One region of the Micromonospora sp. WMMA1363 genome, then DNA from elsewhere that is predicted to be linked to it. Evidence: riboswitches for the same ligand, from Rfam matches in the RefSeq annotation. Region 1 holds a riboswitch; the other holds the start of a gene.
The links. Region 1 has a riboswitch for cobalamin ahead of QTQ03_RS08030 (ribonucleoside-diphosphate reductase subunit alpha). Riboswitches for the same ligand answer to the same signal wherever they lie in the genome.

Region 1 (14,852 bases):
TCGGGATGCCGATGGAGCTGGTCCAGACCGTCTCGCCGTCCCTCGGTGGAGGTTTCGGTCAGCGCACCAATCAGACGTTCAACACGGTGCTCGCCGCCGTCGCCGCGCGGCGGGTCGGACGGCCGGTGAAGCTTGTCGTGCCGAGGGCGGACGTGTTCCACAGTGTGCACTTCCGTCCGGCGACCCGGCACCGCATCCGGCTCGGCGCGCAGGACGACGGCACGATCACCACCCTGGTGCACGACATCCACGCGCAGACCTCACGCCACGACCTGATGCCGTTCTGGGGGGCGGAAACCTCCTCACGCATGTACGCCATCCCGAATTTCCGCAGCACGACCAGCCTGGTGCGCCTCGACACACAGACGCCCGGCTACATGCGCGCGCCGATGGAGATGGCGACCATGTTCGCGGTGGAGAGCGCGCTGGACGAACTCGCGGCGCGGCTACGCGTCGACCCCGTCGAGCTACGCAGACGCCACGACACCGCCGTCGACCCGGTGACCGGCAAACCGTTCTCCTCACGGCGTCTCCTGCAGTGCCTCGAGCGGGGCGCCGACCGGTTCGGGTGGTCCCGGCGCGACCCGACACCCGGGTCGATGCGCTCCGACGACGGCAGCCTCGTCGGCTGGGGCATGGCCGCGGGCTCCTATCCCTGCCTGGCCTCCGCCGCCGCCTCGCGGGTGCGGCTGCACGACGACGGCACCGCGGATGTCACGGTCAGCGGACACGAGATGGGCCAGGGACTGCGCACCGTGGTCGCGCTGGCCGCCGCCGAATCCCTGGGGCTGCCACCTGGCCAGATCCGCGTGACCGTCGGTGACACCCGGGCCGTGCCGCAGCCGGAGACGGGCGGTTCCTGGGGAACCGCGACCGCCGTGCCCGCCGTCCTGGACGCGGTCGACGGAATCCGGGCCCGGCTACACCAGATCGCCGCCACCCACGGCGAGGCCGTCGCCACCGTCGACGTCACCGAGTGTCGGCTGGCGGACGGCAGGCTGGTCGGCCCCGACAACTCAGGGCCACCGGTGACCGGGCTCCTGACGGCCGCCGGCCTCCCGTCGGTCGAGGCGGACGGCCAGTACTTCGCCCCGGGGCAGAAACCGACGGACGTGCCGGCCACGGCCACCGCGCGGAAGAGCGCGGTGACGTCGGACGTCGGCAGCGCCTTCGTGGGCCCGGAATTCCCCGCGTTCGTCACCTGCTCCTACATCGCCCACTTCGTCGAGGTCCAGGTCGGGGCCCGGGTGCGCCGGCCGCGGGTCACCCGGATGCTGTCCGTCGTCGACTGCGGCCGGGTGATCAGCCGCCGCACGGCCACCAGCCAGGCCTTGGGCGGCCTGGTCTGGGGAATCGGCACCGCACTCACCGAGGAGAGCATCGTCGACCCCCGCTACGGTGGGTTCCTCAACAACAACCTCGCCGACTACGAGGTGCCCGTCAACGCCGACGTCCCCACGCTCGACGTCGACTTCGTCGACGAGCCCGACCCGTCGTTCGGCGCGTTCGGTCTGAAGGGGCTGGGCGAGGTCGTCCATGTCGGGGCGGCGGCCGCGATCACCAACGCCATCTACCACGCGACCGGGATCCGGGTCCGGGAGCTGCCCGTCCGCGTCGAGAACCTGATGGCGGACGCGGCCCGATGACAACCCCGGGTACGAGTCGGCGGGTGGCCCGCGATTCGGCGGGGCGGGTCGGCGACGGCGTCGGGTGACATCGTGCTGGCGCGTCCGCGGTGCCCCGGTCGCCGGTCGCCGCGGGTGGCCCCCGCGGCTGACCGAACGCCCGTGCGCAGGCAGGGAGTCCGATGACGGCGGAGATCAGACACGTCGCGCCGACCCTACGACGGTGGTGCACGGCCGATACTCGCTTCGCTGTGGCCACCGTGGTCGGGGTGTCGGGCGACGCGCCGTGCGCGGTGGGAACGGTGATGGCCATCGCCGCCACCGGGGAGGTCGCCGGTGGCGTTGCCGGGGGATGCGTCGACGGTGCGGTGTTCACGGCGGCGCAGGACGTGATCGGGTCCGGTCGCGCGCACCGGAACCGCTATGCCCACCAGGGTGCCGGATCGTCGATGGTCGGCCTCGCCTGCCGCGGCGAGATCGACGTGGTGGTGCTGCCGGCGGCGGTGGATGTCGTGGCGCCCCTGCTCGACCGGTTGCTGGCGAACCAGCCGGTGGCCTCGGCGCTGGTGCTGCCCGCGGATCCGTCGGCGGTGCTGCTGGTGGTGGCGGACCCGCATGGGATGTGGGGATCGTCGGGCGACGCCGGTGTGGACGAGATGGTGGCCCACCGGCTCCGGGCACTGGCGTCCACCGGTGGGACGCAGGTCGAGCGGCTCGTCGACACCGGTGGGCGGCCGATGGACGTCCTGTGTGTCGGGCACCGGCCGGCACCCCGGATGTTGGTCTACGGGATGAGTCCGGTCGCCCGAGCGGTGAGTCAGCTCGGGCGGTTTCTCGGCTTCGATGTGACGGTGTGTGACCCCCGGCCGGTGTTCGTGCGGGCAGCGCACTTTCCCGACGCGCACCAGGTGGTCTGCGACTGGCCGCACCGTCACCTGAGCAGCGTCGACGTCGACGCGCGGACGGCGATCGTGGTGCTCAGCCACGACGACCGGCACGAGACCGAACTGCTGTCGCTGGCCCTGCGGGGACCAGCCGGCTACGTCGGTGTGATGGGCAGCAGAGACACGCACCGCGAGCGACTGGTCCGGCTCGCCGCGGCGGGCCTGACCGAGCACGAACTCTGGCGTCTTCGGGCACCCATCGGTCTGGACCTCGGCGCCCGGACGCCGCAGGAGACCGCCGTGTCCATCTGCGCCGAGCTGGTCATCACCGCCGGCGCCGGGGGAACCGGTCGCCCACTGACCGACACGGACGGGCCCATCCATCGACGCACCGGCACCACGGTCAGCTGACCATGCCGGAACCGGGGCACCGTGCGATCCGTTCGCCGGCGGGTGCGGGGCTGGAGGCGGAGGGTCCCGTCGCGGGGCTGGTGCTCGCCGCCGGGGCGGGACGGCGGTACGGCGGGCCGAAGGCACTGGTGGGATACGAAGGCCGGCCGCTGGTGCTGCGCGCGCGAGACACGCTGGCGGCCGGCGGTTGCGCTCCCGTGCTCGTGGTGGTCGGAGCACACGCGGAAGCCGTCACGGCGCTGGTCGGCTCGGGTGTCGTCCGAAATCCGGCATGGGTGACCGGCATGGGTTCGTCCCTGCGGGCGGGGCTGGCGGCACTGGAGACAACTGCCGTCACGGCCGTGGTGGTGCTCCTGGTCGACACACCCGACATCGGCGTCGAGGCGGTGCGCCGGGTGGTTGCCGCCGCCCGACCCGACGCCCTGGTCGTCGCCGGCTATCGGGGACGCCGGTGGGGACACCCGGTGCTCCTCGGGCGCGAGCACTGGGTCGGCGTCGCCGCCAGTGCCACGATGGACCGGGGCGCCCGCGACTACCTCCGTCAGCGCCGTGCAGTCGTCCGGGTCGTACCGTGCGCGGACATCGCCGACTGCCGGGACCTCGACGTGCCCCGCGCAGAGCCGATGTGACGGGCCGGGCGACCATCGCCGGATCCGGTCCCGAAGCGACGAGCGGTGAGACGAAGCTGACACGCCAACGCGACATCTGGTGTTTCCCGCTCGGCGGGGACGGCATATATGGTGTCTCCCGCAGCTGGTTCGGCCGCTCCCGCACGGGACGGCCGAGGCAAGAGGGAACCCGGTGCGAATCCGGGACTGCCCCGCAGCGGTGAGTGGGAACGACCGCCGTCACCAAGCACTGGACCACACGGTCCGGGAAGCGACGGCCAGTAGGCGACCGGGACCCGGTCACGCCCGCGAGTCCGAAGACCTGCCAGCGCGCCGCACGCGCCGCGTGCGGCGGTCGGCGGCCGCGCGGGACGGCCGACGCCATCAGCCGACCGGTGACGGCCGGCTCGCCGTCCGACGGCCACGTGGCGTCTCCTGCGCGTTCGTCGACCTCGTCGACAGGCGTGAGGAGGGGACGTGACGGCGACGCAGGAGCAGACCGCAGCCGATCAGCCGGAGCAGCGTCGGCAGGTGATGCAGGTCCGCAAACGCAACGGCGACACCGAGCCGGTGGACGTCAACAAGATCGTCCGGGCGGTTGAGCGGTGGGTCGCCGAGTTGGACGAGGTGGACCCGCTGCGGGTCGCGACGAAGACGATCAGCGGCCTCTACGACGGGGCGAGCACCGCGGAGCTGGACACGTTGTCGATCCAGACGGCGGCGGAGCTGATCGGTGAGGAACCGCAGTACTCCAGGCTGGCGGCGCGGCTGCTGGCCGCGTACGTGGACAAGGAGGTCCGTGGGCAGCAGGTGGCGAGCTTCAGCCAGTCCATCCGGTACGCGCACGGCCTGGGACTGATCGGCGACGACACGGCCGCGTTCGTGGCCCGCAACGCCCGCAAGCTGGACGACGCCGTGGACCCGGCCGGTGACCTTCGGTTCGAGTACTTCGGACTGCGCACCGTCGCGGACCGGTACCTGTTGCGGCACCCGCAGTCGCGGCTGGTGGTGGAGACACCGCAGTACTGGCTGCTGCGGGTGGCCTGCGGGTTGTCACAGACGCCGGTCGAGGCGATCGGGTTCTACCGGCTGATGTCGTCGCTGGCGTACCTGCCCAGCTCGCCGACGCTGTTCAACTCGGGCACCCGGCACACTCAGATGTCGTCGTGTTTCCTGGTCGACTCGCCTCGCGACGAGCTGGACTCGATCTACGAGCGTTACCACCAGGTCGCCAAGCTGTCGAAGTTCTCCGGTGGCATCGGCATCTCCTGGTCGCGGGTACGCGGCCGGGGCGCGCTGATCCGCGGCACGAACGGCCGGTCGAACGGTATCGTGCCGTTCCTCAAGACCCTCGACGCCGGCGTCGCGGCGGTCAACCAGGGCGGCCGGCGCAAGGGCGCGGCCTGCGTCTACCTGGAGCCGTGGCATCCGGACATCGAGGAGTTCCTGGAGCTGCGGGACAACACCGGTGAGGACGCGCGGCGCACCCACAACCTGAACCTGGCCAACTGGATCCCGGACGAGTTCATGCGTCGGGTCGAGGCGGACGGCGACTGGTCCCTGATCGATCCGTCGGACGCGCCGGAACTGCCCGACCTGTACGGCGAGGAGTTCGACGCCGCCTACCGGATCGCGGAGAAGAAGGCCGTCCGGACGGTCAAGGCCCGGGACCTGTACGGACGGATGATGCGCACCCTGGCGCAGACCGGCAACGGGTGGATGACGTTCAAGGACGCGTCGAACCGACTGTCCAACCAGACCGGCGTGCCGGGCAACACGATCCACCTGTCCAACCTGTGCACCGAGATCCTCGAGGTCAACAGCGACACCGAGACCGCGGTGTGCAACCTGGGCTCGATCAACCTCGGGGCGCACGTCACCGCGGACGGCGTCGACTGGGCGAAGCTGCGGGCGACGGTCCGCACCGCGGTGGTGTTCCTGGACCGGGTGGTCGACATCAACTACTACCCGGCCGAGCAGGCGGCGGCGTCGAACCCGCGCTGGCGGCCGGTCGGGCTCGGGCTGATGGGCCTGCAGGACGCGTTCTTCACCCTGCGCCTGCCGTTCGACTCGGCGCGGGCCCGGGAGCTGTCCACCCGCGTACAGGAAGAGATCTACCTGACCGCCCTGGAGGCCTCGGCCGGGCTGGCCGAGCGCTTCGGCCCGCACCCGGCGTACGCCGAGACCCGCGCGGCCAGGGGTGAGCTGCACCCGGAGCTGTGCGGCACCGAGCCCACCCAGACCGAGCGGTGGGCCGCGCTGCGCGCGGCGATCGCCGCACACGGCCTGCGTAACTCGTTGCTGGTCGCGATCGCTCCGACCGCCACGATCGCCTCGATCGCCGGCTGCTACGAGTGCATCGAGCCGCAGGTGTCCAACCTGTTCAAGCGCGAGACGATGTCCGGCGAGTTCCTCCAGATCAACACGTACCTGGTCCGTGAGCTCAAGGCGCGTGGGCTGTGGACGCCGCAGATCCGGGACCAGATCAAGCGCGCCGAAGGGTCGGTGCAGGGGATCAGTGACCTGCCAGCGGGCGCGCGGCAGTTGTTCCGCACCGCGTGGGAGATCCCGCAGCGGGCGCTGATCGACCTAGCCGCCGCCCGGGCACCCTACGTCGACCAGTCCCAGTCGCTGAACCTGTTCATCGGCGCACCGACCATCGGCAAGCTTTCGTCGATGTACCGCTACGCCTGGAAGTCCGGGCTGAAGACCACCTACTACCTGCGCTCGCGTCCCGCGACACGCATCCAGCAGGCCACCGTCGGTGTCACGCCGGCGACCACGCCGGTCGCCGCGGTGAGCGACGCCGAGGCGTTGGCCTGTTCCCTGGAAAACCCCGAGAGCTGCGAGGCCTGCCAGTGACCGCCGATCCCGAGACCCGTACCACGAACTCCACCGCCGTCGGCGAGCGGCACATGCTGCTCGACCCCGGCATGGACCTGACCCTGCGGCCGATGCGCTACCCGCACTTCTTCGACCGGTTCAAGGACGCCATCCGCAACACCTGGACCGTCGAGGAGGTGGACCTGCACGCTGACCTCGCCGACCTGGCGAAGCTCTCGCCCGCCGAGCGGCATTTGGTGTCCCGGCTGGTCGCGTTCTTCGCCACCGGTGACACCATCGTCGCCAACAACCTGGTGCTCAACCTCTACCAGCACGTCAATTCCCCGGAGGGTCGGCTCTACCTGTCCCGGCAGCTGTTCGAGGAGGCCGTGCACGTCCAGTTCTACCTGAACCTGCTCGACACCTACGTGCCCGACGAGAAGGAGCGGTTCGCGGCGTTCGCCGCGATCGAGAACATCCCCTCCATCCGGCGCAAGGCCGAGTTCTGCTTCCGCTGGATCGACTCCGTCTTCGAGCTGCGCGAGCTACGGAGCCGGGAGGACCGCCGGGCGTTCCTGCTCAACCTCATCTGCTTCGCCGCGTGCATCGAGGGGTTGTTCTTCTACGGCGCGTTCGCCTACGTCTACTTCCTGCGGTCCCGGGGTCTGCTCAACGGGCTCGCCTCCGGCACCAACTGGGTGTTCCGCGACGAGTCCATGCACATGGCATTCGCCTTCGACGTGGTGGACACCGTCCGGCGGGAGGAACCCGAGCTGTTCGACGCCGAGGTGGAACGGCAGGTCACCGAGATGCTCTCCGAGGCGGTCGAGTGCGAGGCCCAGTTCGCCGAGGACCTCCTGGAGCAGGGCGTCTCCGGGCTGTCGCCGGCCGACATGCGGGAGTATCTGCAGCACGTCGCCGACCGCCGGCTCGCCCAACTCGGCATCGCCCCGCGCTACGGCTCGACCAACCCGTTCGCGTTCATGGACCTGCAGGATGTACAGGAGCTGTCGAACTTCTTCGAACGGCGGGTTTCCGCGTACCAGGTCGGTGTCACCGGGAGCGTCACCTTCGACGACGACTTCTGACCGCCGTCCCCGCACCCCCGGGGCGCCGAGGTCGCGGCGCCCGGGGGGCGGTTGCCGGTTGGCTACTCCGAGATCAGCGACCGGCGGTCGTGCCGGCGAGGGTGCGGCACTCCCCCGGGTGCTCAGCCGGCGACGCCAGCCGGGTGGTCCGTCTCGAAGCGGTGGCGGGTCAGGAAGGCCAACTGCGCGCGCTTGTCCGGCATGTCGATCTCGGAGGCCAGCACGAAGCCCTCGGCCCGCAACCGGCGCAGGGCTGCCTCGTTGCGGACGTCCGGCTCGACGACGATCCGCTGAACGGCCGGGTCGCGCAGCAGGAAGCGGACCAGGGCGGGGCCGACGGCCGTGGTGAGCCCGCACGCGTAGCGCCGGGACGGGCTGAGCAGCAGGTGCATGCCGACGTCGCCCGGCTGGACCGGGTAACGCTCACCCACCGGGTCCGCCTCCGGTTGGTAGGTCTGGAACAGGCCGACCGGCTCGCCGTCCAGCAGGATGAGGTAGGCGTGGTGGGTGTCCAGCCCGTCGAGGAACGCGTAGGTCTCGCGTACCTCGTCGAGGCCGTGCGAGCCCATGCCCCAGAACGAGTTGCGGGGTTGGGTCACCCAGCCGTGCAGCAGTTCGGCGTGCCGGTCGGGTTCCACCGCCACGAGCGTCAGCTCGCCGAGGACGGGAATCTGCTGCTGGTAGATCACGGTTGCCTCGTCCTTCGCGCTCCGGGGCGGGTCGACATGGGGATCAGCTCATCGGCGAACCCCGCCTCGCCGACGCGGGCGGGACACACGTTCCATCGAACGAGCACCTTAGGCTACCCTCCCCTAACAAAGGCAGACCTTACCTGGAGGGCGCGTGAAACGGAACTGGGAGGGCCTGGTGCTCAAGGCCATGGGAGGCCGGGACTTCCGGTTGACCGTACTGGGCACCGAGTCGGTCGACGGGCACTACCAGCGCCTACGCCTCGACGGTGGTGGATTGCTGGAGTCCTGCGGCGTCCATCCGACGATGTGGATCCGGTTGTGGTTCGACAACGACGGTCGAGCCCACCAGCGGGCGTACACGCTGGTGGACCCGGACCTGGAGACCGGGCGGTTCACCCTGGAGTTCGCCATCCACGACGGCTGCGCCGCGCGCTGGGCCACCACCGCACAGGTCGGCGACACCATCGAAGCGACCGTGCAGGGCAGCGCGTTCCAGCTACCCGAACCCGCCCCCGGGCACCTCTACCTGGTCGGGGACGCGGCGTCGCTACCCGCGGTCAACAGCCTGCTCGACGCCGGCGCCGACATCCCCGCGACGGTCTGGCTGGAATACGCGCACGAGGGTGAGATGGCGCTGACACCGCGGGCCCGGGCCCACCACGGGGTGACCTGGGTGCCCCGCCGGGACGGTGGCCAGCACCTGGTCGACACGGTCTGCGCCGCCCTGACCGCCGGCGACACCGCCCACTACTGGGTGGCCTGCGAGGCGGCCAGCACCCGCAGCATCAGCCGACACATCCGGCGCACCCTGGGCGTCGACAAGCGCCAGGTCACCTCGCTCGGCTACTGGAAGGCCTTTTGATGGGCCGGCTCGGCACCCTGACCGCGCTCTACGTCACCCAGTATCTCGGCATCGGCTTCATCACGGTCGGCCTGACCGCCATCCTGCGTGACGGCGGCACCTCGCTGGAAACCCTGGCGCTGGTGCAGGTCGTCGGCCTGATCTGGCCGATCAAGTTCCTCTGGGCGCCGGTCCTGGACCGCTACGGCTCCCGGCACCGCGGCCACTACCGTTCCTGGCTGCTCGTGCTCCAGGCGGCCCTGGTGCTGGCCCTGCTGGCGCTGCTGCCGTTCTCCCGTCCGACCGAACAGCTCGGCGCGGTCATCGCGATCTGCGCCGCGTTCGTCTTCTTCTCCGCAACCCAGGACATCGCGGCCGACGCGGTCGCCGTTCGGTTGCTCGCCACGTCGGAACGGGGCACCGGCAACGGCATCCAGGTGGCCGCGAGCTACCTCGGCAATCTGCTCGGCGGCGGCGCGTGCGTGCTGGTCTACGACCGGTTCGGCTGGGTGCCGGCGATCGGGCTGCTGGCCACGCTGACGGCGACCGGCCTGCTGGTGGTGTGGCGGTTCCGGGAGCCGGACCGCACCGACCGGGTGGTCCGGATCGGCGTCGCCTACCGGGCGCTGCTGTCGGTGTTCCGCCAGCCCGGCTGCCGGTGGTGGACCTTCGGCGTGGTGCCGCTGGTCTACGTCGGCGCGGGGATGGCGTACGCCCTGATCACGCCAGCCCTGGTGGACGCCGGCTGGTCGCTGGGCCGGATCGGCGTGGTGACCGGGGTGGTGACCAGCGTGCCCGCCATCGTGGCTGGCCTGGTCGCGGGCCTCGGCATCGGACGGTTCGGGCGCAGCGGCGTGCTGGTGGCCGGCGGAGCCGCCCTGGCGGTGTCGACGATGCTGCTGCTGCCGCTGATGAACGGTCGCGCCCCGCTGGCCGGAACCGTCGCCGCGCTGTGCTGCTTCCTCGCCGCGTACACGATCGCCAACGTGGTGCTCTACACCGTCAACATGGACTATTCCCGGCCGGGGACCGGCGGCACCGACTTCACCATGCTGTCGTCGTTCGGGCTGGTCTGCTCCTTTGTGGCCGCCTCCCTCGGCCTCGCGGCCGCCGACCGGTTCGGCTATCCCGCGGTCGCCGTGGCGTCCGTCGTGCTGGTCGCCGCCGGGGTCGTGGTCGGACTTGCCCACCAGCGGCGGTTCCTACCGTCCGGGCAGGCCGGACAGCCCGCTGCGCGGGACGCCGTGCCGACCACGGTGTGATCCACGCATCCTTGCAGGTTAGGTAAGGCTAACCTAATCTAACCACGCGCTCCTGTCCGTACGACCGCTGGGAAATCGCATGAGTCCGATTGGTAGCCCGCGCGACACCGCGCCCGCCGACGCCGACCCCGGCTTGTCCGCGGCTCGGGCCCACCTGTTCAACGCCGGTTCCGTCGAGCGCTTCCGGGACGTGCTGGCCCGCGGCGTCAACCGGATCGCCGACCGGGTGGCCGACGCGGACCAGCCGTTCACCGGCGTCACCCCGGACGCGCTCGCCCCCCTGATCGCCGGTGTCGACCTGGACCGGCCGCTGGGCGACACCGACGCGGCCCTCGACGAGCTGCACGACGTCTGGCTGCGGGACGCGGTGTGGTTCCACCACCCCCGGTACCTGGCTCACCTCAACTGCCCGGTGGTGATCCCGGCGCTGCTCGGTGAGGCGGTGCTCAGCGCGGTCAACTCCTCCGTGGACACCTGGGACCAGAGCGTCGGCGCCACCCTGATGGAGCGGCACCTGATCGAGTGGACGGCCGGGCGGATCGGCCTCGGCACCACCGCCGACGGCGTGTTCACCAGCGGTGGAACCCAGTCGAACCTGCAGGCGATGTTGTTGGCGCGGGAGGAGGCGTGCCGCCGGGTGGTCGGCGGTGCCGCCACCCGACCGGCCCGGCCGCAGGTGCTGGCCCGGCTGCGGATCATCACGTCGGTCGCCGGGCACTTCAGCGTGCAGAAGGCCGCCAAGCTGCTCGGCCTGGGCGCGGACGCGGTCCTCACCGTACCGACCGACGCGGGACGTCGGATGCGCACCGACGACCTGGCCACCACCATCGACCGCTGCCGGCGCGACGGCCTGGTGGTGATGGCCGTCGTGGCCACCGCCGGCACCACCGACTTCGGCACCATCGACCCGCTGCCGGAGATCGCCGACATCTGCACGGCGGCCGGGGTGTGGCTGCACGTCGACGCCGCGTACGGCTGCGGACTGCTGGTCTCCCCCACCCGCCGGCACCTGCTCGACGGCATCGAACGGGCCGACTCGGTGACCGTCGACTACCACAAGTCCTTCTTCCAGCCGGTCAGCTCGAGCGCCCTGCTGGTACGCGACGGCCGGGTGCTGCGCCACGCGACCTGGCACGCCGACTACCTCAACCCGGTCCGCGCGGTCGAACAGGGCATCCCCAACCAGGTCGACAAGAGCATCCAGACCACCCGCCGGTTCGACGCGGGCAAACTCTGGCTCACCCTGCGGATCATGGGGCCGGACGCGATCGGCGCTCTCTTCGACCGGGTCGTCGATCTCGCGGCCGAGGCGTGGCGACTGTTGGACACGGATCCCCGTTTCGAGGTGGCGGCCCGGCCGCAGCTGAGCACCGTGGTCTTCCGCCATGTGCCACCCGACGCCGGCCCGAGCCTGGTCGACGACGCCAACCTGCACGCCCGCGACGCCCTGGCCACCTCCGGCGCCGCCCTGGTCGCCGGCACCAAGGTGGACGGCGCCCACTACCTGAAGCTCACCCTGCTCAACCCCGAGACCACCATCGACGACATCGCCGCAGTCCTCAACCTCATCGCCGACCACGCCGCCTGGTACGCGCAGACCACGGCCACCGCCGAGCTGACCTGCCCGGTCGGCTGACCACCGTCGCCTGGAGAAACACATGTCGACCCACGACTTCATCGCCGTCGGGCTGGGCCCGTACAACCTCGGCCTGGCCTGTCTCACCGCACCGATCGACGACCTCGACGGGCTGTTCCTGGAGGCCGAGGACAGCTTCGACTGGCACCCCGGCATGCTGCTCGAATCGACCCGGTTGCAGACGCCGTTCATCGCCGACCTGGTCACCTTCGCCGACCCGACCTCGCCGTACTCCTTCCTCAACTATCTGAAGGAGAACGGCCGGCTCTATCCCTTCTACATCCGGGAGAGCTACTTCCCGCTGCGCGCCGAGTACAACGACTACTGCCGTTGGGCCGCCGGCAGGCTGCCCAACCTGCGCTTCCGGCACACCGTCACCGCCGTCGAGTACGACGAGGCCGACGGCCGCTACGTCGTGCACGCCGACACGCCCGACGGCCCGGTCAGCCATCGGGCGCGGCACCTGGTGCTCGGCACCGGCACCCCGCCCTACCTCCCGGACGCCTGCGCGGGCCTCGGTGGCGACCTGATCCACAACTCCCGCTACCTGGAACAGCGCGACACGCTGCGGGCCAAGCGCAGCATCACGGTCGTCGGCAGCGGGCAGAGCGCCGCCGAGATCTACCACGACCTGCTCGCCGACACCGACACGTACGGCTACCAGCTGAACTGGGTGACCCGCTCGCCCCGCTTCTTCCCCCTCGAGTACACCAAGCTCACCCTGGAGATGACCTCTCCGGACTACGTGGACTACTTCCACGCCCTGCCCGAAGCAACCCGCTACCGGTTGGAATCGGAACAGAAGGGGCTGTTCAAGGGCATCAACACCGACCTGATCAACGACATCTACGACCTGCTCTACGCCAAGAGCCTCGGCGGCCCGGCGCCGACCCGGCTACTGACCAACACCGAACTGGTCGACGCCGCGTACGACGCGGGTGCCGGTCGCTACCACCTGGGCCTGCGCCAGGTCGAACAGGGCCGCGACTTCACCCTGGACACCGAGGGACTCGTGCTGGCCACCGGCTACCACTATCGGGTTCCGGAGTTCCTGACTCCGGTGCGCGACCGGATCCGCTGGGACGGTCACGGCCGGTTCGACGTGGCCCGCAACTACAGCATCGACCACACCGGCCGCGGGATCTTCCTCCAGAACGCCGGCACCCACACCCACAGCATCACCTCACCCGACCTGGGCATGGGCCCGTACCGCAACTCGTGGATCATCCGGGAGCTGACCGGCCGGGAGCACTACCCGATCGAGAAGAACATCGCGTTCCAGGAGTTCGGCACGCCGGCGGGGGCGGTCTCATGACGGTCTTCACCCGGGTCGACGACCGGCTCGGCGAGTTCGCGCTGCGCACCCTCGACCCCGACGCCGACGCGGCGCTGCTGCACGGTTGGATCACCCACCCCAAGGCGTCGTTCTGGCTGATGCAGGACGCGGACGTCACGCGCGTCGCCGAGGAGTACCGGCGGATCGCCGCCCACCCGCACCACGACGCGTACCTGGGGCTGTGGCGCGGGGAGCCGGCCTTCCTCGCCGAGCGGTACGACCCCGCCCGGGTCGAACTCGTCGGGTTGCACGACACCCACCCCGGCGACGTCGGCATGCACTTCCTCTGCGCGCCCACCGAAACCCCGGTGCACGGCTTCACCCGGGCGGTGATCACCACCGTGCTGGCCTGGCTCTTCGCGGACCCGGCGACCCGGCGGGTCGTCGTGGAACCGGACGTGCGCAACACCGCCGTGCACGCGCTCAACGCCGCGGTCGGCTTCACCGTCGTCGGCCCGATCCGGAAGCCCGAGAAGGACGCCCTGCTCAGCGTCTGCACCCGAGACCAGTTCCTGGCCGCGACCCGAGGAGAGGTGCCCGCGTGAAGGCCACCGATTCCGTGGACCATCTGACCCCCGAGGCCTGGGCCGCGGCCAACCGGCTGCTGGTCCGCAAGGCCCTCGCCGAGTTCGCCCACGAGCGCCTCATCGTCCCCGAGCCGGCCGACGCCGGGCGGTGGATCGTGCACAGCGACGACGGCAGCATCGCGTACCGATTCGCCGCCCGGCGGCTCGCCCTCGACCACTGGCAGATCGACGCCGACAGCATCACCCGGCACCGTGACGACGACGAACTGCCGCTGGACGCCGTCGACCTCTGCCTGGAGCTACGCGCAACGCTCGGCCTCACCGACACGGTCCTGCCGGTGTACCTGGAGGAGATCACCTCCACTCTCGCCGGTAGCGCGTACAAGCTGGGCAAACCCCGGTGGGTGCCGCCGAGCTCGCCCGGGCGGACTTCCAGAGCATCGAGACGGGCATGACCGAAGGCCACCCCTGCTTCGTGGCCAACAACGGCCGGATCGGCTTCGGGGTGCACGAGTACCACCGCTACGCCCCGGAGGCCGCGGCGCCGGTCCGGCTGCTCTGGCTGGCCGCGCACCGCGACCACACCACCTTCACCTGCGCCGCCGACCTGGACTACGACACCCTGGTGCGGGCCGAGCTGGGCGCCGACGTGATCGCCCGCTTCACCACCACCCTCACCGGTTTGGGCCTGGACCCGGCCGACTACCTGCTCATTCCGGTGCACCCCTGGCAGTGGTGGAACAAGCTCGCGGTCACCTTCGCCGGCGAGGTCGCCCGGCACCGGCTGGTCTGCCTCGGCGAAGGACCGGACGACCACCTCGCCCAGCAGTCGATCCGCACGTTCTTCAACGTCACCGAGCCGACGAAGCACTACGTCAAGACGGCGCTGTCGGTGCTGAACATGGGCTTCATGCGTGGCCTGTCCGCCGCGTACATGGCGGCCACGCCAGCCATCAACGACTGGCTCGCCGAACTGATCGACAACGATCCGGTCCTCAAGCGCACCCGACTGTCGATCATTCGGGAGCGGGCGGCGATCGGCTACCGGCACCGCCAGTTCGAGGCGGCCACCGACCGACACTCCCCGTACCGGAAGATGCTCGCCGCCCTCTGGCGGGA
Region 2 (14,852 bases), 690 kb from region 1:
TCGTGACCACTCGCCGTGCCATCGCCGCCATGCTGACCACGACGTTTCTCACCTGGATGGGGCAGCGTACGACCGCGGTTGCGCTTCCCCTCGTCGCACTCGCCGAGAGCGGATCCGCCTGGACCACCGGGCTGGTCGGCGGAGCGGCGGGGCTGCCCGTGCTCACCTCGGCCTGGTGGGCCCGGGGGCTACGGCAGGGACTGACGACCGGCCGCGCACTCGCCGGCGTGCTCGCCGTCCAGGTGGTGGGGTTGCTCGTCGTCCCGATCGGCGCCGCCCTTGGGACCGTCGGCCCGGTCCACCTGGCCGCCGCCGGGCTGATCACCGGCTGCGCCACCGCTGTGAGCGCACCGGCCCAGCGGGCGCTGCTCGCCGACATCTGCGACAGGCTGGGCTCGGGCATCTCCGCCCGGATGCTCGCCTGGCAGGACTTCGCGCAGCGGAGCACGATGATACTAGCGCCACCGCTGGCCGGTTGGGCGGTGACAGTCGGTGGCCCGTTCCATCTGCTGTGGGCGGAGGCGACGGGCGTCGGCCTCGGCGCGGCGGTGCTGCTGACGGTGAGCGGGAGTGCCGCGGGCGCCGCGACCGACGGCGGGACGGCGGGCGCGCCGAAACTCCGACACGTCCTTGCGAGCCACCCGGAGGTACGCCGCGCCGTGGCCATGGCCGGCGTCGGTGGCCTCACCTGGTTCGCCTTCACCCTCGGGCTCGCGATCCTCGGCGCCCAGACCGGTCGGCCCGGGTTGCTCATCTCGGCCGGCATGACCGGCTACGGCGCGGGTTCCGTCCTCGGCGCACTCACGGCGCCGGTGCTCGTACCCAGACTGCCGTCACTGGGCACCGCGGCCGTCGGATGGATCATCCTCGGTCTGGCCTTCGTCACTCTGCCCGCAGTCACCTCGTCGCTCGCATCGATCGCCTGCCTGGCCGCGGTCGGCGGATTCGCGATGCCGCTTGGTATCGGGGCGGCGAACCGGTTGATCAGCGTTCGCACCCAGGGTGCGGAACGGCGCGCCGCCTTCGCCGCCGCGAGCCTGGTGCACGACGGCGCCGTGTCCCTCGGCCTGCTCGCCGGCGGGGCAGTCATCGGCGTGGCCGGCGCGGGGCCGACGCTGGTCGTCGCCGGTACCGTGCAGGTGGTCGCGGCCCTCCTCGCCGGGCCCTGGCTGATCCCGGTGCCCACGGCGCGGGACGGATCCGCCCGTCAGCCGTTGGACCGAGAAGGCGTGCACGCCTGATCGATGCAACCGCATCCGGTCACCCCTCCTCGCCGACCACGGCACCGCCCACATCGCCCGCGACAACCCACTGCCGCTGTCACGATAGGGCGGCCAGCCTCGACCCGCTCGACCCCGGCACAGTTTGAAAGAATGTCCTGCACAAGGCCGCGATCGGCTCAGGCCCACGCGTCCGGTAAGCGTCACCACCGCGAACGAGTCACCGTTCGCCGGTCCTACCGGGATGTCGAGGAACGTCGAGTACCCAACCCACCATTCGGGTCTGCTGGTGACGGCGAGTCCGGGTTTCAGTTCCAGGCTTCGCCCATCGTGGTGAGTTCGTCAACGTACTCGATTCGATCACGCCATGACGCCGGCCAGGCGGGCATACCCAGCGCGGCGCCGAGGAATGCGCCGGTCAGGCAGGCGATGGAATCGGAGTCGCCGGAGGTGGTGGCGGCGCGGGCAAGGGCGGATACCGGATCGTCGGCATGCCTGATCGCGCACAGCAGTCCGGTGGCCAGGGCCTCCTCGGCGATCCAACCCGCGCCGGTGATCCGGCAGGCGTCCTCGCCGTCGTCGATCAGAGTGAGGGCGAGATCGAGTCGGTCCAGTGCGTGCAGGCACTCGTCCCAGCCTCGGGCGATGTAGTCGGCGGGGCTGGGGATGCCGGGCTGCTGCCACAGCACGCCCAGCCACTCGTCGCGGTAGCTGGTGCGTTGGCCGTGGCATCGGGTACGCAGCAGGGTGGGCAAGGATGCCAACTCTGCGCCGCCGCGCAGGAGCCGTACGGCGTACGCGGTCAGTTCGCTGGCCGCGAGCGCGGTCGGGTGTCCGTGGGTCATCGCCGCCTGTAGCTGCGCCGCGCCGGCAAGGGTGTCCAGGTCGTAGCCGGCGACCAGCCCGACCGGGGCGACGCGCATGTTCGCGCCGCAGCCCTTGGAACCGATCACCGTGGCTTGTGTCCACGGTAGCCCGAGTGCGAGGTCGCCACAGGCCCGCAGACAGGTCATGCCGGGTGCCCGGTTGTTGTCGGGGCTGGCGGCCCACCGCGAGAACCGCTGGCGGAACAGCGGCTCCAGCACCTCGGGGGTCGGTGTGGGCGCGTCCAACAGTGCCATGCCGACCGCCAGGGTCATCTGGGTGTCGTCGGTAACCAGGGCGGGATCGCCCTCCAACTCGTGCGGACCGTCGGGCCCGTACCGCCCGTGGATGTCGGCGACCGACATGAACTCGGTCGGTCCGCCCAGCGCGTCGCCGTATGCCAGTCCGAACAGACACCCCGCTGCCGCAGTCGACACAGTCACCTCTCGCACACCAGGGGGATGGTGGTCCGACCGAGCAGCCACGCCAGCAGAATACCGTGGACGGCCACGAGACCAGTCGCCCACAGCCCTCGCGACAGGGAGCACGGCCGGCTGACCACGGTGGCGATGCGCAGGCGTGCGGATGACGGTGAACTGCGGCCATGGTGTTTCGTGCTGCCAACGGCAGACCGCGCGACGGTACCTCAGCAGTACACGGTGGCGAAGGCGTCGAAAAGTTCGCCGAGGCGCTGCCGTACCGCAGCGCGGATACGCTCTTGGTGACTGACCGGAGATCGCGCAGCGTCTCGGGACCGAACTCGACGAGGCGGCGCCGCGTACGGCAGTTCGACGGGGCGTCGGTGTCCAACGCGGCGGTTAGGCTTCCTGGCATGATCCCGATCTCCTGTGTGCTGTTGGTCGATCCGCGCGGCCGGCTGCTGATGCAGCTGCGCGACGGCAGGGCGTCGTTCTATCCGCACACGTGGGGCCTGCCCGGTGGGCACGGTGAGCCGGGGGAGAGTCCGGAGGAGACCGCTCGGCGGGAGCTGTACGAGGAGACCGGGCTGGCCCCGACCGGGCCGCTCGCCCTCTTCGCCCGGCAGGACCTGCCCGCGCAGGGCCTGGCCAAGCACTACTTCTGCGCCGCCACCCGTGCCCGGCAGGAGGACGTGGTGCTCGGTGAGGGTGCCGCCATCGTCTTCCTCACCGCCGAAGAGGTGCGGGACGGTCGCCCCTACACGCCGGGCACCGTCGAGACGCTGACCCGGTTCCTGGCCTCACCTGAGTATGCCGAGCTGACCGCCCGCGCCGCCGGCAGCAGTGCCGGGAGCGTCCGCTGAACCCGACCCACCGGGCGTCCTTGGTGCCCTGGACCGGCGCGCCGCCCGCCTTCGGGGTGCCGCTCACGGTCCTGTTGGGCTGGCCGGCTCGACGCCGATCCCTGCCGGACCTCGTACCCGCCGGTGGACTCGTGGTAGGTCATGTCGTGGCCGAGCCTGTGGCCCGGATCGACGGCGGTTCGGGCGGCGCGGTGGTCGCCCATGCCGGGGGTGCTTCTCCGGCGCCCGGTGCGGCGACGTGGGTTCGGCCACGGGCTCGTGGTTCCTTCGTCGGCGGGCGAATGGCCGGCGCTTTCCCGCCAGCGGCGGCTACTCCGGCGGGTCTGGCGATCATCTGGGGCCAGCCGGGACGGGGAAGGTGGTCGGTGGGCGTAGGGTCACGCAACAGGGGTGAATCCGGCTGGTGGGAGCGATCTCAGATGTGCGATCGTGCAGCGGTCCCCGGCACCCGAGGAGAGGTTCCCGCCCGTGAGCAGCGTTGCCGCCCCGGCCGCCCCGGCCGTCGTACCCCGGTCGGTGCTGGTCGCCCGCAACGGGGTCGCGGTGGTCTTCGCCCTCAACGGCCTGGCCGTCGCGACGTGGTTCGGCCGGGTTCCGGCGGCCCGCGAGGCGCTCGACCTCAGCGCCGGACGCCTCGGCCTGCTCCTGCTCGCCATGTCGGCGGGGGCAATCCTGGCGATGCCCACCGCCGGCCTGGTCGGCCAGCGCCTCGGCACCGCGCGCACCTCAGCCCTGGCCACCCTGCTTCTCACGCTCGGCCTGACGATGGTCGGCGTCAGCGCCGGCGTGGTCAGCTCACAGGCCGGCGTGGCGGTCGGCCTGCTTGCCGTCGGCTACGGTGCGGGCACCTGCGACGTCGCGATGAACATCGAGGGTGCTGCCGTCGAGCGACGCCTCGGTCGCACGATCATGCCCCGGTTCCACGCCGCGTGGAGCCTCGGCTCGGTGGCCGGGGCGGGCCTCGGCGCCGGAGCCGCCCGGGTCGGCCTGCCGGTCACCCTCCACCTCCCACTGATCGCGGCGGTGGTGGTGGCCGGGACGCTGCTCGGCACCCGGATGTTCCTGCCGGCCGGCGACACGACACCGGCCGGCGACACCACCTCCCCGGCGACCCGCCGCCGCGCGCTGCTGGCCGCGTGGCGCGAGCCGCGGACCCTGCTCATCGGCCTGTTCGTGCTGGTGATGGCGTTCGCGGAGGGCAGTGCCAACGACTGGGTCGCGGTCGCGTTCGTCGACGGTTACGACCTGAGCGAGGCGGCCGGCGCCGCCGTGTTCGGGGTGTTCGTGGTGGGTATGACCCTCGGCCGTACCGTCGGCACGGTGGCCCTGGATCGGTGGGGACGGGTGTGGGCGCTTGCCGGCACGATCCTGCTTGCCGTGCTCGGCGCGGGCGTGGCGGTCCTGGCCGGCTCCGGGCCGGTGGCCGTCGCCGGGGTGGCCCTGTGGGGACTCGGCGCCTCCCTCGGCTTCCCGGTCGGGATGAGTGCGGCAGCTGACGAGGAGGATCGTGCTCCCGCCCGGGTGAGCGTGGTCGCCGTGATCGGTTACACCGCGTTCCTGGGCGGCCCCCCGTTGCTCGGCCTGCTCGGTGACCGGGTCGGCACCCTGCACGCCCTGCTCGTCGTGCCGATCCTGCTGCTGCCGACCCTCGCGCTGGTCCCCGCCACCCGCCCGCCGACCGGCGGGACGCCTCGTCAACCGCATGGCCGGACTGGGAGCGGGCCGGCGGGGCGGAAAGCGGACATCCGCTCCGCCGCCATCAGGCCGTCGCCGGACTCGTGACCGACCACCGGGATGGTCGCCGGTAGTGCGGACCAGATCCTGCCTGACGGAACGGCCCGGGGTCGAGCCAAGGGGTCCGCACATCCCGGCCATCCCGGGCGCCGGTGACGTCCGGCATCGGACGGAGAACACGCCGCCTGGGGCAACCGGCCGACCGCCGCCGCCGGGCCGCGCTGGGATGATCCGTACAGGTCGCGATCATCCTCCTCACAGCATCCTGTCAGGTGACGGTGCTGCACTGGAGGTCAGGCCGAGGAGAGGAGGCGGGAATGGGCTGGTTCAGCCGGCGGTCCCGGAGCCGGGAATGGGACGGGATCCCGACCAAGCTCGACCGTGAGGCCACCCGGGAGGACCTGGCGGCGCTGGAGGCGTTCGTCGCCAGTCGGGCCGGGGTGGAGTTCTACCTGGAGCCGGAGACCACGGCGACCGATACGACGGTGGTGGCGATCGCCCACGACGGCGAGTGGATCCGTCGCCGCACCGGGTCGCCCCGGGCCGCGGCGGCGCTGGCGCACCGGCATGCCCTGCCGCTGTACGAGGCGGCGAAGACCGGCTACCCGGAGCGCATGCGGGCCTGGAACCGGGCCCACCCGGAGCGCCGCGCCCGTTAGCGGGGCAGCCGCCGAGAGTCCCGGAAGCCGTCGGCATCGGGCTGCCCGGTGCCCCGGGAACCGCGATGCCGGCGGCAGCGGGTCCGCCCCTGCGCCCCCGGACTCATTCCGTGTCCCGGATCCGTCCGGCAGGGAGCGCAACTCGATGCCGCCGATGGCTACTTCGTCGATGTCGCCATCAGGCCGATGCCGGCTGGACCTGACCAGGCAGTGTGGGCGCGTTGACCGGGGCGCCGGAAGTGTGGCAGCATTCGCGGCCGGACGGCAGTGAAGGAAGCCGGTGCGATTCCGGCGCGGTCCCGCCACTGTCACCGGGGAGCGATCCCCCCTTGTGAGTCACGGCTGCGGTGTGCGCGGTTGGAAGGCCGGGGGTGAGCGTCGATCCGGGAGCCAGGATACTTCGGCCGTCGGTGCACCCCAGGGCGTGGACACCCGAGGAGGACCCGATGACACATAGCGTCTCCCCCATCGACGGCGATCGTCGAACCTGGTCCGTGTGGGCCGGCACGCGCACGACCGGCCACCGGACCGGGGCTTGCGCTGACCGCACCGCCGGCCGGGCCGGCGTGGCCGCAGCCCCCGCCGCCGCACCGGCCGCTCGCCTCGTCGACCGCTGACGTCTTCGCCTGCGTCGTCCCGCCTGCCGGACGACCGTCGGCTGCGGTGACGCGCCGCCGTAGCGCGCCCGCTGACCACTTGCTCTTCGGCCCGGCCGGTTGCTCTTCGCCCGGCCGGCTCGCCGACCGGGCCGCTACCCTCCGGAGCCTCTAGTGCGCATCCTGTTGCTGTCCACCGCCGACACCGACCTGCTCGCCGCGCGGGCGAGCGGCGCCGACTATCGCCTCGCCAACCCCACCCGGGTCGCCGTCGATGCCGTACCCGGCCTGCTCGACGGCGTCGACCTGGCCGTGGTACGCCTGCTCGGCGGGCGGCAGGCGTGGCCCGACGGGCTGGCCGCGGTGCTCGCCTCCGGGGTGCCGACGGTCGCCCTGGGCGGTGAGAGCGTGCCGGACGCGGAGTTGACGGCGGCCTCCACGGTGCCCTCCGGGGTGGCCACCCAGGCCTTGTCGTACCTGGTCGAAGGAGGCCCGGCGAACCTGGCCCAGCTGGCCCGCTTCCTCTCCGACACGGTACTGCTGACCGGCGAGGGGTTCGCCCCACCCGCGTCGACCCCGGCGTACGGGATCCACGGTGACCGGCCGGCCGACCCGGACCGGCCCACGGTGGGCATCGTCTTCTACCGGGCACACGCACTGGCCGGCAACACCGCGTTCGTCGACACCCTCGCCGCCGCTGTCGAGGCGGCCGGCGGCAACGCGTCGCCGATCTTCTGCGGCTCGCTGCGCGGGCTGGCCGCCGGCACCGGCCCGCTGGGACTGTTCGCCCGTTGCGACGCGCTGCTGGTCACCGTGCTCGCCGCCGGCGGCACGGTGGCGGCCGACGCCGCCGGCGGTGGCGACGAGGACGCCTGGGACGTGGGTGCGCTCGCCGTCCTCGACGTGCCGGTGATCCAGGCGCTCTGCCTCACCAGCACCCGCGAGCAGTGGGCCGGCAGCGACGCCGGACTGTCCCCACTGGACGCGGCGATGCAGGTGGCCATCCCTGAGTTCGACGGGCGAATCGTCACCGTTCCGTTCTCGTTCAAGCAGATCGACGCCGACGGGCTGTCGGGATACGAGCCGGACCTGGAACGGGCCGCCCGGGTGGCTGGCATCGCGGTGCGGCACGCCCGGCTGCGGCGGCTGCCGAACGCCGGCAAGCGGGTCGCCGTCGTGCTCAGCTCGTACCCGACGAAACACTCCCGGGTCGGCAACGCCGTCGGCCTGGACACGCCGGCGAGCGCGGTACGGCTGCTCGCCGCGCTCTCCGCCGCCGGGTACGACCTGGGGGAGGCACCGGCACCCGACGACGGGGACGAGCTCATCCACGCACTCATCGCCGCCGGGGGACACGACGTCGAGTGGCTCACCCCGGAGCAGCTCACCACCGCGTCCGCGCGGGTGCCGGGGGAGACGTACCGGCGCTGGTTCGACGACGTGCCGGCGGAGCTGCGCGAGGCGATGCGGGACCATTGGGGTGAACCGCCCGGCGAGTTGTACACCGACGGCGGTGACCTCGTGCTGGCCGGTCTGCGCTTCGGCAACGTGGCCCTGCTGATCCAGCCGCCGCGTGGCTTCGGGGAGAACCCGGTCGCCATCTACCACGACCCGGACCTGCCGCCGAGCCACCACTACCTGGCCGCGTACCGGTGGCTGGCGGCACCGGCGGCGGACGGTGGCTTCGGCGCGGACGCCGTGCTGCACCTGGGCAAGCACGGCACCCTGGAGTGGCTGCCCGGTAAGGGCCTCGGACTGGCCGCCGACTGCGCCCCGGACGCGGTGCTGGGCGACCTGCCCCTGGTCTATCCGTTCATCGTCAACGACCCTGGGGAGGGGACGCAGGCCAAGCGCCGCGCCCACGCCATCGTCGTCGATCACCTCGTGCCACCGATGGCGCGCGCCGAGACGTACGGCGACCTGGCCAAGGTGGAACAGCTCCTGGACGAGTACGCGACCGTGCAGGCCCTCGACCCGACCAAGGTTCCCACCGTGCAGCGCCAGATCTGGCAGCTGGTCCGGGCCGCCGAGCTGCACCACGACCTGCACCAGGCCGAGATGCCGGCCGCCGACGACTTCGACGACTTCGTGCTGCACCTCGACGGCTACCTGTGCGAGGTCAAGGACGTGCAGATTCGCGACGGCCTGCACGTGTTGGCCGCCGCGCCCACTGGGGAGGCGCGGGTCAACCTCGTGCTCGCCGTGCTGCGCGCCCCACAGGTGTGGGGTGGCGTCCGTGCCCTGCCCGGCCTGCGCCAGGCGCTCGCCGCGAGCCACGGTCTGGACGAGGCCGCGTTACTCGCCGCGCCGGGGCGGCGGGTGACCGTGCCGGAGGCGTTGACCGACATCGTCGACGGACCGGCCGCCACCGCCGCCGACGCTGTCGACCTCATCGAGGCGCTGGCTCGGCGGCTCGTCCTCGGGATGGAGACGCTCGGCTGGGACCCGGCCGCGGCCGAGGCGGTCGTCGCCGAGGTTACCGGCGGGTCGGTGCCGGACGCGACCGCCGTGCTGCGGTTCGCCGCCACCGAAGTCGTGCCGCGGCTGGACCGCACCACCGACGAGATCGATCGGGTGCTCGCCGCGCTCGACGGGCGGTTCGTGCCGCCCGGTCCGTCCGGCTCGCCGACCCGTGGTCTGGTCAACGTGCTCCCCACCGGGCGCAACTTCTACTCCGTCGACCCGAAAGCGATCCCCAGTCGCAACGCCTGGGAGGTGGGGGTGGCGTTGGCCGACTCGCTGCTCGCCCGGTACCTCGCGGACACTGGCGGATACCCAGAATCGGTGGGCCTCACGGTCTGGGGCACCAGCGCCATGCGGACCCAGGGTGACGACATCGCCGAGGTGCTCGCGTTGCTCGGCTGCCGACCGGTCTGGGACGACCGCTCCCGTCGGGTCACCGGTGTCGAGGTGGTGCCCCTCGCCGAGCTCGGCCGGCCCCGCATCGACGTCAGCGTGCGGATCTCCGGGTTCTTCCGGGACGCCTTCCCACACGTCGTGGCGCTCATCGACGACGCGGTGCGGCAGGTGGCCGCGCTGGAGGAGCCCGCCACCGACAACTTCGTCCGCGCTCACGTGACGGAGGACGTCGCCGAGCACGGTGACGAGCGCCGGGCCACTGCCCGCATCTTCGGCTCCAAGCCGGGGGCGTACGGGGCCGGGCTGCTGCCGCTCATCGACGCCCGGAACTGGCGCAGCGACGCCGACCTCGCCGAGGTGTACGCGGTCTGGGGCGGCTACGCGTACGGGCGGGGGCTGAACGGGCGGGAGGCACGGGTCGACATGGAACGTTCCTTCGGGCGTATCGCCGTCGCGGTGAAGAACCAGGACACCCGCGAGCACGACATCGTGGACTCCGACGACTACTTCCAGTACCACGGCGGGATGGTGGCGATGGTCCGCCACCTCACCGGCGCCTCACCGGCCGCGTACGTGGGTGACTCGGCGATGCCGCACGACGTGCGTACCCGCACGCTCGGCGAGGAGACCCGGCGGGTGTTCCGGGCCCGGGTGGTCAACCCGCGCTGGATCGCCGCGATGCGCCGCCACGGCTACAAGGGCGCCTTCGAGCTGGCGGCCACCGTGGACTACCTGTTCGGCTACGACGCCACCGCCGGCGTGGTCGACGACTGGATGTACGAGCGCCTCGCCGAGGCGTACCTGTTCGACCGCGGGACGCGGGACTTCCTCGGTGAGTCGAACCCGTGGGCCCTGCGCGGCATCACCGAGCGGCTCCTGGAGGCCGCCGACCGCGGTCTGTGGGCCGAGCCGAACCCGGACACCCTGGACCGGCTCCGCGAGATGTACCTGGCCAGCGAGGGCGACCTGGAGGACCGGCGGTGAGCGCGAGGAGTGAGCGGGGTTTGCGAGCCCCGCAGTCGCGATCGGTGGGTGGTGCGGTGAGCGCGAGGAGTGAGCGGGGTTTGCGAGCCCCGCAGTCGCGATCGGAGACGACGCAGTGACCGTGTTCCCGTTCTCCGCTGTCCTCGGGATGGCCGACATGGGCCTCGCGCTGCTGCTCAACGCGGTCAGCCCGGCGATCGGCGGGGTGCTCGTCCGGGGCGAGAAGGGCACCGCGAAGTCCACCGCCGTCCGCGCCCTTGCTGCCCTGCTGCCGCCGGTGGACCGGGTTGTCGGCTGCCGATTCGGCTGCGATCCGGCCCTGCCGGACCTCCGTTGCCCGGATGGTCCGCACCCGGACGGGCCGGCGGCGGAGCGTCGCCCGGCCGCGTTGGTCGAGTTGCCCGTCGGCGCCGCCGAGGACCGGGTGGTCGGCGCGCTCGATCTGGAGCGGGTCCTCGCCGAGGGGGTACGCGCGTACGAGCCCGGCCTGCTCGCCGCCGCCCACCGTGGAGTGCTCTACGTTGACGAGGTCAACCTGCTCCACGACCACCTGGTCGACCTGTTGCTGGACGCCGCGGCCATGGGCCGCTGCCACGTCGAGCGGGAGGGCGTCTCGGTCAGCCACGCCGCCCGGTTCCTGCTCGTCGGCACGATGAACCCGGAGGAGGGGGAGCTGCGGCCGCAACTGCTCGACCGGTTCGGGCTCACCGTCGAGGTGACGGCCAGCCGGGACCCGGCCGTGCGGGTGGAGGTGGTCCGCCGCCGGCTCGCCGCTGACGCCGATCCCGCCGGCTTCGCCGCCCGGTGGGCCGAGCCGGATGCGGCCGTCGCCCGCCGGGTGGCCGACGCCCGGGCCCGGCTCGACCGGGTAGCGCTGACCGATGCCGCGCTGCGGCAGATCGCCGAGGTCTGCGCGGCGTTCGACGTGGACGGGATGCGCGCCGACATCGTCACCGCCCGCACCGCCGTCGCCCACGCCGCCTGGCAGGGCCGCGACCGGGTCGGTGTGGAGGACGTCCGGGTGGCGGCCCGGCTCGCCCTGCCACACCGCCGCCGCCGTGACCCGTTCGACACCCCGGGCCTGGACGAGAAGCGCCTCGACGAGACGTTGCGCCGGGCCGCGGAGGAGTACCCCGATGACCCGGAGGACGGTGGGTCGAGCTCCGGCGGGCCGGACGGCGACCCCGGGCCGGACGGTGGTCCCCCCGACGGTGTGGGCCCGACCGGTGGCTCCGGCGGGGACGGTCCCCGTCCCGACGGTGATGTCGGCGCCGGCGGGTGGTCCGGCGTCGGCGGGTCGAGTGTCCACGACCAGCCCGGTACCGGTGGGTCCGCTCGGGGTGAAGGCCGTGCCGAGGACGGCGGTCGGCCACAGCTTGACCGGGGCGGCCGGTGGGAACCGCCGCTCTCCCGTGCGGGCTGGCCCGGCGGGTCGGCCGGGAGCGTACCGGCTGACCATGCCGACGGGGACGCCGACGGCGGGGGGATCGGCGACGACCGCGTCGACGGTGGACCGTCCGGCGGGATCGGGCGCCGGCGCGGGCCGGCCGGGGAGCGCCGGTCGGGGCGGTCCGACGGCCAGTGCCCGGACGAGAGCAGCGCAGCGGTGGCCGTACCGCAGGGTGGGCTGCGGGCCCGGTTGTTCACCGCGTCCGGAGTGGGCGAGGGGGTGCCCGGCCGGCGGTCGCGGGCGCGGACCGGGCAGGGGCGCACGACCGGTGCGCGGGTGCCGGCCGGCCGGTCTTCGGGGCTGCACCTGCCGGCCACGGTTCGGGCCGCCGCACCGCAGCAGGCCGCCCGGGGACGGCTCGGTGGGCCGCTGCGGCTGCGCCCGGCGGACGTGCGGGAGGCGGTCCGCGAGGGGCGCGAGGGAAACCTGGTGCTGTTCGTCGTGGACGCCAGCGGCTCGATGGGCGCGCGGCAGCGGATGAGCGCGGTCAAGGGCGCGGTGCTCGCCTTGCTCACCGACGCGTACCAGCGCCGGGACAAGGTCGCCGTGATCGCCTTCCGGGGTACCGGCGCGCAGGTCCTGCTGCCGGCCACGTCGTCGGTGCTCGCGGCGTCGACCCGGCTGGCCGAGTTACCCACCGGCGGGCGAACGCCGCTCGCGGAGGGCCTGCTCGCCGCCGCCGATCTGCTCCGCGTGCAGCGCCTGCGGGACCCGCGGCGCCGTCCCCTGGTCCTCGTCGTCACCGACGGCCGCGCCACCGCCGGCGCCGACCCGTTGCACCGGGCCGAGCGGGCGGCGACCGTGCTGCGCGCCACGGGCGCCCCGTGCGTCGTCGTCGACTGCGAGTCGGGCCCTGTCCGCCTGAACCTGGCGGCCCGCCTCGCCACCCACCTGGCCGCCTCGCACCACCCCCTACCCCAGGTCACCACCACCCCGCTCACCACCATCGCCACCGCCCCGTCGCCACGATCACGCGCGTTCCGCCCCGGGGCGTCGGACGACGGCGGAGAACGGTGGGACCAAGACCACAGGATCGCCGCGACGGCGGCGGCGGGAAGGAGCGCCGTCTGATGCCGCAGGGGAAGCCCTCGCACGTGCCCGCGGACGGGTTGACCACCCGGCAGCGGCGGAACCGGCCGCTACTGATCGTCCACACCGGGCAGATGAAGGGGAAGTCGACCGCCGCGTTCGGGCTGGCGTTGCGGGCGTGGACCGCAGGGCTCCCGATCGGGGTGTTCCAGTTCGTCAAGAGCGCCAAGTGGCGGGTGGGGGAGGAGAACGCCTTCCGCGCGCTCGGCGAGGTCCACACGCGTACCGGCCAGGGCGCCCCGGTCAGCTGGCACAAGATGGGTGAGGGCTGGTCGTGGATCCAACGTGGCGGCGAGGCCGACCATGCGGCCGACGCCCGCGAGGGGTGGCGGCAGATCCAGCGTGACCTGGCCGCCGAGCGGTACGGCCTGTACGTGCTCGACGAGTTCACCTACCCCATGGCGTGGGGTTGGGTGGACGTGGCCGAGGTGGTCGCCACCCTCGCCACCCGTCCCGGTTTCCAGCACGTCGTCATCACCGGCCGCGATGCCGACCCGCGCCTGGTCGCCGCCGCCGACCTGGTTGCCGAGCTGACGAAGGTCAAGCATCCGATGGACACCGGCCAGAAGGGCCAGAAAGGCATCGAGTGGTGAGCATCGCGGGCTTTGCTCCGAGCCCCGGAGTCGCCGGCGGGTCGGGCGGGACCACGCCGGACCAGGCCCGTGCGGGAGCGGATCCGGCCGCGCCGGCTTCCGCGGTGACCGGCGCTCCGGCTACGCCGTGGGCGTTGCCCCGGGTGGTGGTCGCCGCGCCGGCCAGTGGGCACGGCAAGACCACGGTCGCCACCGGGCTGCTCGCCGCGCTGCGCCGCCGAGGCCTCGCGGTCAGTCCGCACAAGGTCGGCCCGGACTACATCGACCCCGGCTACCACGCGCTCGCCGCCGGCCGGCCCGGTCGTAACCTCGACCCCTGGCTGGTCGGCCCGGAACGGATCGCCCCGCTGCTGCGGCACGCCGCGAGCGCGCCCACGCCGGCCGACATCGCGGTGATCGAGGGGGTCATGGGACTGCACGACGGTGCCGTCGGCCGTCGCGGCTTCGCCTCCACCGCCCACGTCGCCCGGTTGGTCGGTGCGCCCGTACTGCTGGTGCTGGATACCACCGCGCAGGGGCGCAGCGCCGCCGCCCTGGTACTCGGGATGCGGGCGTTCGATCCGGGCGTGCGGACCGGCGGGGTGATCCTCAACCGGGTCGGCTCGCCCCGGCACGAGTCGCTGCTGCGCGATGCGCTCGCCGAGGTCGGCGTACCGGTGCTGGGCGCGATCAGCCGGGTCGCCGAGGTGGCCGCCCCGTCCCGGCACCTCGGACTGGTGCCGGTCGCCGAGCGGGCCCCCGAGGCAATCGCCATGGTCGACGCGTTGGCCGCGCTGGTCGAGTCCGCCGTGGACCTTGACGGTGTGTTCGACCTGGCCCGCAGCGCTCCGCCGCTGACCACCCCGGAGTGGGATCCGGCCGTGGCCGTTGGGGGCCCCGCGGGGGCCGTGCGTCCAGTGGTCGCGGTCGCCGCCGGCCCGGCCTTCACCTTCGGGTACGCCGAGACGAGCGAGTTGCTCGCCGCCGCCGGCGCGGTTGTCGTCCCGTTCGACCCGCTGCGCGACCCGGCGCTGCCGACCGGCACCCGTGCGATCGTGATCGGCGGCGGTTTCCCCGAGTTGCACGTCGAAGCCCTCGCCGCCAACACCGGGCTGCGCGCCGACCTCGCCGCGTTCGACGGGCCGGTGGTGGCCGAGTGCGCCGGCCTGCTTTATCTGGGGCGCGAGTTGGACGGCGTGCCGATGTGCGGCCGGCTCGCGCTGACCGCCCGGATGACCGGCCGGCTCACCGTCGGCTATCGGGACGCCGTCGCCGCCGCCGACTCCCCGGTGCACACCGAGGGCGAACCGGTACGCGGCCACGAGTTCCATCGCACGGTCACCGACCCCGGCCACGGCGACCGGCCGGCGTGGCGCTGGACCGGCGCCGAGCACGGCTTCGTCTCCGGCCCGGTGCACGCCTCCTATCTGCACACCCACTGGGCGGGGCGACCCCAGGTGGCCCGGCGGCTGGTCGAGGCGGCCGGGTGACCGCCACGCTGATCGGGATCGGGGTGGGCCCCGGCGACCCGGAACTACTCACC

Region 2: it holds a riboswitch for cobalamin, as region 1 does, so the genes downstream of both, cobN (cobaltochelatase subunit CobN) here and QTQ03_RS08030 (ribonucleoside-diphosphate reductase subunit alpha) in region 1, are expected to answer to the same signal.

The regions. Positions count from the first base shown of each region.
Region 1 is NZ_JAUALB010000001.1:1,747,087-1,761,938, forward strand. Features, by position in the region: gene QTQ03_RS08015 (xanthine dehydrogenase family protein molybdopterin-binding subunit) at 1-1,646, shown strand, start outside; gene QTQ03_RS08020 (XdhC family protein) at 1,808-2,920, shown strand; gene QTQ03_RS08025 (nucleotidyltransferase family protein) at 2,923-3,549, shown strand; cobalamin riboswitch at 3,658-3,872, shown strand; gene QTQ03_RS08030 (ribonucleoside-diphosphate reductase subunit alpha) at 4,006-6,390, shown strand; gene QTQ03_RS08035 (ribonucleotide-diphosphate reductase subunit beta) at 6,387-7,439, shown strand; gene QTQ03_RS08040 (GNAT family N-acetyltransferase) at 7,562-8,128, opposite strand; gene QTQ03_RS08045 (siderophore-interacting protein) at 8,283-8,993, shown strand; gene QTQ03_RS08050 (MFS transporter) at 8,993-10,234, shown strand; gene QTQ03_RS08055 (pyridoxal phosphate-dependent decarboxylase family protein) at 10,314-11,870, shown strand; gene QTQ03_RS08060 (lysine N(6)-hydroxylase/L-ornithine N(5)-oxygenase family protein) at 11,893-13,185, shown strand; gene QTQ03_RS08065 (GNAT family N-acetyltransferase) at 13,182-13,751, shown strand; partial or broken gene QTQ03_RS08070 (IucA/IucC family protein) at 13,748-14,852, shown strand, end outside.
Region 2 is NZ_JAUALB010000001.1:1,055,367-1,070,218, forward strand. Features, by position in the region: gene QTQ03_RS04855 (MFS transporter) at 3-1,241, shown strand; gene QTQ03_RS04860 (ADP-ribosylglycohydrolase family protein) at 1,529-2,536, opposite strand; gene QTQ03_RS04865 (NUDIX domain-containing protein) at 2,917-3,366, shown strand; gene QTQ03_RS04870 (MFS transporter) at 3,835-5,148, shown strand; gene QTQ03_RS04875 (hypothetical protein) at 5,418-5,759, shown strand; cobalamin riboswitch at 6,030-6,160, shown strand; gene cobN (cobaltochelatase subunit CobN) at 6,530-10,198, shown strand; partial or broken gene QTQ03_RS04885 (VWA domain-containing protein) at 10,279-12,632, shown strand; gene cobO (cob(I)yrinic acid a,c-diamide adenosyltransferase) at 12,719-13,330, shown strand; gene QTQ03_RS04895 (cobyrinic acid a,c-diamide synthase CobB) at 13,435-14,799, shown strand; gene cobI (precorrin-2 C(20)-methyltransferase) at 14,796-14,852, shown strand, end outside.